2 regions of the Chryseobacterium sp. MIQD13 genome follow, and region 2 is predicted to be linked to the other one. Evidence: riboswitches for the same ligand, from Rfam matches in the RefSeq annotation. Region 2 holds a riboswitch; the other holds the start of a gene.
What was found. Region 2 has a riboswitch for cobalamin ahead of ACQWU4_RS05940 (TonB-dependent receptor plug domain-containing protein). Riboswitches for the same ligand answer to the same signal wherever they lie in the genome.
Positions count from the first base shown of each region.

Region 1: it holds a riboswitch for cobalamin, as region 2 does, so the genes downstream of both, metE (5-methyltetrahydropteroyltriglutamate--homocysteine S-methyltransferase) here and ACQWU4_RS05940 (TonB-dependent receptor plug domain-containing protein) in region 2, are expected to answer to the same signal.

Region 1 is NZ_JBNWAF010000001.1:593,800-596,997, forward strand. It holds gene ACQWU4_RS02870 (DUF2306 domain-containing protein) at 1-659, shown strand, start outside; gene ACQWU4_RS02875 (hypothetical protein) at 886-1,440, shown strand; cobalamin riboswitch at 1,575-1,760, shown strand; gene ACQWU4_RS02880 (hypothetical protein) at 1,785-1,919, opposite strand; gene metE (5-methyltetrahydropteroyltriglutamate--homocysteine S-methyltransferase) at 1,944-3,198, shown strand, end outside.
Region 2 is NZ_JBNWAF010000001.1:1,248,420-1,251,617, forward strand. It holds gene namA (NADPH dehydrogenase NamA) at 1-779, opposite strand, end outside; gene cdd (cytidine deaminase) at 880-1,362, shown strand; cobalamin riboswitch at 1,523-1,698, shown strand; gene ACQWU4_RS05940 (TonB-dependent receptor plug domain-containing protein) at 1,730-3,198, shown strand, end outside.

The DNA of each region.
Region 1 (3,198 bases), 650 kb from region 2:
TGCCAATCAAGATCATAAGGATATTGGCTGTCATTGCAGTTTTAATTTTCAGCATTCTGATGCTGAAGACCATTTCCCAATATACAGGTTTTGATAAAAATGTAGGCTTCCTTATGTTTAAACAGAAAGTGGTCAGCAATCCCTACTGGATGGCATTTTTTTACATTCATATTTTTTCAATCATACTTTGCCTTCTGGCTGGGCTGACCCAATTTTCCAGTAGATTTTTAACTGAGAATAAGAAATTGCATCGGTTGATAGGAAGAGTTTATGTTTACAATATCCTCATCATTAATGTTCCGGCATGCTTTGTACTCGGATTATTTTCGAATGGCGGAATGCTCGGGATTACAGGATTTCTGCTGCAGGATATTATTTGGGCATACTTTACGCTTGCTGCAGTTCTTTTCATTAAAAAGGGAAAAGTTTCTGAACATAAAAAATATATGATCTTAAGTTATGCAGTTACAGTTACAGCCATTACTTTCAGGATCATTAAAAACCTGTTTTATCAGGAAAATCTTTATGATTATGAACTGTTTTATGGATTGAATGTCTGGGCTTCCCTGATCATTAATCTATCTGTAGCCTATTTCATCATCAGAAATCAAAAAGTATTACCGTTCAAAACTTACGTTCATCATAAAAATAACAAATGAGATGAACAATAAAAGTGCGTATGAAGCAATAAAGATCAATCCGTTCCAGATCGTTGCATGCTGAGATTTTGCTGTCCATCGGTTAAAAAAACGCATAACCAGGTAAGCTAAGCCCATAATTATCAGCAAAATAAAAGCAAGAAAAAGCAGTTCCATAGATATTAATTTATATCAAAACTATTACTTTAAAATTAAAAAACAATAACCTGGCAAATATTTATAAAAAATGATCATTCCTGAAAAGCTGAAAGCTATATTATCAAATTCATATATCCGGGTTTTAATGCTATTGATTCCTTTCTACTGTTTTGAAGGTTTCCTTTTAAAACCTTTCATCAGAGAACATTATCTGAAAACAGATTTGGATGCTTTTAAGATTGATTCGTGGAAATATATATTCATGATTACAGCCGTTATAGCCATTGTTATAATTATCCTTTCAAAAGCTAAAAAAATTTCCCAGATCATTATTGTCATTATACTTTCTACAATTTTAACTTTCAGTTTAAAATCATTAATATCCAATATATTATTGTTCATTAATTATCATACTGAGATCTCTCAGACAGTTCAGACTTATGAAATAATTAGCCACAAAAAAGCAATGGTTTTCTGGCTTAATGCAGGAAAAAATAACTCTATCTATGAAGATGGTGAAATACATCTAATTGATAAAAAAAGAAAAACAAAAGACTTAAAATCTATTTTTGAATATAAAACAGGTGATACCGTAAAAGTTAAGTTAAAAAAAGGGATTTTTAATGTAAATTATCTTAATTAGGCAGATATAAACTTTATTTAATCTAAGTTCAAAAATTTAATTTTTAACAATTAAAGCCTCCGCCTGTTTTTTCAGGCACTGCTTTTTGTAAACAAATATTCCCTACATTTGTTCTGAAAATAGTTCTTTAACATACTTCATCAAACAGAAGAGGTTTTACATAACGTAGATTAATAGGGAATCGTGTGAGAATCACGAGCTGTCGCGCAACTGTAAGTAACACACCAAAAGTTTTTATCCGTGAATATCCACTGCCAAAAGCGGGAAGGATGATAAAAGCCGTTACAAGTCAGGAGACCTGCCTATTCTGAATTGACAATGCTTTCGCGGTCTGAAGCTTCAGGTCATACAGATGATACTTTTTTGAACGTCCTTTTCGTTACAGGGAAAATTACGTCCTCATTGTATCCATTTATATCCTCAAAATTCTTTTCCGTCAGCATTGCGAAGCATTCTAAAAGAGCTTTTAAAATCATCATTGTTTAATTTAAAAGTTTAAGAACATGCAAACGCACATTCTTGGCAGCCCGCGTATTGGCCGCCACAGAGAACTCAAAAAAGCCTGCGAGCAGTATTGGTCAGGCAAAGCATCATTAAATGAACTTCTGGAAACCGGAAAAAACATCAGTCTGCAAAACTGGAAAATGCAGCAGGAAGCAGGAATCGATCTTATTCCCTGTAATGATTTTTCCTATTATGATCAGGTTTTGGATATGACTCTGACTGTAGGAGTTATTCCTGAACGTTACAAGGAAATTGCATCAAGATCATCCAATTCTGAGCTTGATTTGTATTTTGCAATGGCCAGAGGCTATCAGAAAGAAGATCTCGACATTACCGCTATGGAAATGACAAAATGGTTTGATACCAATTACCATTACATTGTCCCTGAATTTCAGAAAAACCAGCAGTTCAGATTGTTTTCAAAAAAAATCATCAGTGAATTCATCAGCGCAAAACAAGCTGGAATAAAAGCAAAACCTGTTATCATCGGCCCTTTGACTTACCTTTTACTGGGTAAAGAAAAGGAAGACGGTTTTGATAAACTGGAACTTATTGAAAATCTGCTTCCAGTATATATTGAAATTTTAAAAGAACTTGAAAATCATGGTGCCACATGGATTCAGTTTGATGAACCGTTTTTAGCTCTGGATCTTACCGAAAAAGCAAAAGAAATTTATCAATCGGTTTATACCGAAATCAGAAACCAATTCCCGGATCTTAAATTGATCATCGCAACTTATTTTGAAGGCTTAAAGGACAATCTTTCGTTAGCGGTTTCGCTTCCTGTAGATATTCTGCATATAGATCTTGTACGTTGTCCTGAACAATTGGATGAAGTCTTAAATACCATCCCTGAAACACTGAGCCTTTCATTAGGAATTGTAGACGGAAGAAATATCTGGAAAAATGATTTTGAAAAATCTTTGGGCTTCATAGAAAAAGCAGTGAATTCTATTGGTTCGGAAAGGGTTTTCATTGCTCCGTCATGTTCTCTCCTCCACTCGCCTTTCGATCTTGATCTGGAAACCAATGAGAATACATTATCTCCTGAAATCAAGCAATGGATGGCCTTTGCCAAACAAAAAGTATATGAAATTACTGCCTTAAAAAAGCTGGCTTCCGGAAATGCAGATTATCAGGCTTTACAGCAATATGCAGAAAATAAAAAAGCTCTTGATAACCGAAAAATCTCTGCATTGATTCACAATCAGGAAGTAAAAAACCGCGCAGATGTAACCACTGAAGATGATGCTC
Region 2 (3,198 bases):
CCGCCGCTTGAAACATCCACCAGATCAACGGAATGTTCTTTTAAAACTTGGGCAAGCTTTATACTGTCATATATATTCCATCCGTTTTCGATATATTCAGTACCGGAAATTCTTACAAATAAAGCTGTATTCTCATCCAGTTCTTCATTAACAGCGTCTATTATTTCCAGTAGAAAACGGATTCTGTTTTCAAAGTTTCCACCGTATTCATCTGTTCTGATATTGGAAAGCGGTGATAAAAACTGATGAACCAGATATCCATGAGCTCCATGAATTTCTATAACATCAAAACCTGCTTTTACAGCTCTTTTTGCCGCGTTTTTAAAATTCTGAACCCGTTCTTTGATTTCATCAACAGTCAGGACATGCGGAATTCTTTCTGTAGGATGATATGGAACAGCACTTGGCGCAACAGTTTCCCAGCCTTCTTCAACAGGAATCTGCAGATTGTTCCAGGTAGATCCTTTTCTTCCGGCATGGGCAAGCTGAATTCCTATTTTACTTTCCGAACGGGAATGAACAAAATCAACAATTTTCCTGAGTTCTTCTGCCTGCTGATCATTCCAGATACCCATGCAGTGATTGGTAATTCTTCCCCTCGGCTCAACTCCTGTGGCTTCAACCATAATAAGTCCTGTTCCTCCCTGAGATCTGCTCCCGTAGTGTACAAAATGAAAATCATTAGCCAAACCATCTTCACACGAGTACATACACATCGGAGACATTACCCATCTGTTTTTTAATTCTACGTTTCTGAATTTTATTGGTGTATATAACATTTTACGTTTTTGAGTTTCAATTTAATGGATGAATAAAAATCTTGCCCAACTGGTGAAAAAGGAGTAATTTTAGCGCCCCTTTTTTAGTCATGACTAATATATGAAAAAAGACATACAGATCAGTTACGAGCATTTTAAAAACAGCAGTGAGCTGAATGATATAGAGCAAAAATTATTCGAAAGTGCCAAACAGGCCCGTGAAAATGCTTATGCACCTTATTCGAATTTCCTTGTAGGATGTGCAGTTTTACTGGAAAACGGTGAAATTTATTCGGGTAACAACCAGGAAAATGCGGCCTATCCATCAGGATTGTGTGCGGAAAGAACTACTCTTTTCTGGGTAGCAGCTAACTTCCCTGATGTAAAAGTGAAAAAGATTTTTGTAGTGGGAGGTCCTAAGGAATTCCATGAGAAAAACCCTCCTATTCCGCCATGTGGAGCCTGTCGCCAAAGTTTAATAGAATATGAAACGAAACAGGACGAAAATATTGATCTTTATTTTTCAAGCATGAATGATGAAGTGGTGAAGGTGCATTCCATCAAGGATCTTTTACCTTTCTATTTTGATTCATCATTTTTGTAAAAGGAATTTTCATCAATTGTGAATTTTGTTCCACAAGTGAGTGGTCAGTTTGAAAAGCTGTAAATATCTTTCATAGACTGTCGTGTGCAGCAAAATTCACTACTCATTATTCCCTTTTGTCCTTTAACTTTTCCCTTTTTGTGAAATACATTTAAAACATTATCTTTGCAAAAATTTTGGTTTCCAGCATTTTGGAAATAATAGGGAATTGGGTGTAACTCCCAAACTGTCCCCGCAACTGTAGATCGCAATAAGAATTTCTGTAAAAAGTCACTGTTCACACGGGAAGGCACAGAAAGCGAAAGTCAGGAGACCTGCCAGAATTATAACTAAAAACGGATTGCTTTCGGAGGAAAAGTAAAATTGTATGGATATAAAAAGGTCTTTATTACTGCTTTGTACATCTTATGGCAGCTTTCTTTTGGGACAGGAGAAAGCGATTGATACCATTTATATTTTTGACAGCCAGATGAGCAAAGTGAAGCTTTTTCATCCGGTACGTACAATTACGCAAAAAGACATCGAGAAAAACTCAACCAATCTTTCTGATCTTTTACGCTTTCAATCTTCCATTTACATTAAAGAAAACGGACGTGGAGCTGTTTCTTCACCTTCTTTCAGGGGAACGACTGCCCAACAAACTGCTTTTGTATGGAACGGAATTAATATCAACTCAAGTTTTTTAGGACAGGGAGATGTAAATAATATACCTCTTTTCGGATATGACCAGATTGATTTAAAAGCCGGTGGAGGAAGTGTTGTTTATGGAAGCGGAGCTATCGGAGGAAGTATTCATTTAAATAATATTCTGGATTTCAACAGGGGATTTAAGGCTTCTGTTTATTCGGAAGCGGCTTCTTTTGATACTTATAATAATTTTGCCCAAGCTTCTTTCAGTAATGACAAGTTAAGCGTTAAGGTTTCGGGAAGTTATTTAACGAGCCAAAATGATTATAAAGTTCCTGAATTTGTTGTAGGAAGTACAGGGTTCAGCAATATCAACGGAAAGTACTACAATACTTCATTCAATATTGGCGTTTCTTATAAAATCGCTGATCACCAGACCATTTCATGGCAGAACCAGATGTTTGATGCTTCACAGCATTATCCTGTTTTCGAGCAGAACGGCAATAAAACAAAATATAATGCACAGACTTTGAGAAGCCTGATTGCATGGGATATTAATAAAAGTAATCTTTCCAACAGTCTAAAGGCTGCTTACACAGAGGATAATTTCCAGTATTTTTCAGATCTTAATCTACCTAAAACCAGCGGAGCGGAAGGGAAAAATTATATTTTCAAAAATGATTTCAACTATTTCATCACTCCAAAGATTAATATTAATGCTATCGGGGAATTTCAGGTGAATAAGGGTGAAGGTTATCAGTCCGGGTTGGGAACTATCAGCAGGAATGTAGGTTCTTTAGCCGGTATGATCAGGTATTTTGCCACAAAAGATCTTCGTATCGAAGCGGGGATCAAAAAAGATTTTGTAGAAGGTATTTCGTCACCTCTTCTGTATTCTTTTTCAGGAAAATGGGATGCTTTAAGATGGTATCATGTGGGGGTAAGTTTTTCAAGAAATTTCAGATATCCTTCTTTTAATGATCTCTACTGGCAGCCGGGCGGAAATCTGGATTTAATGTCTGAAACTTCCACGAATATTGATATGAACAATGAGTTCAGCTTCGGGGATTTTAAAGTGGTATTAAGTCCTTATTATATGGACATTAAAAATCTTATCAACTGGCTTCCGACTCCATATGGATACTGGGCTCCTTTCAATACATCCAGCGCTGAATATTATGGTCTGGAATCTCAGATTACCTGGAACAA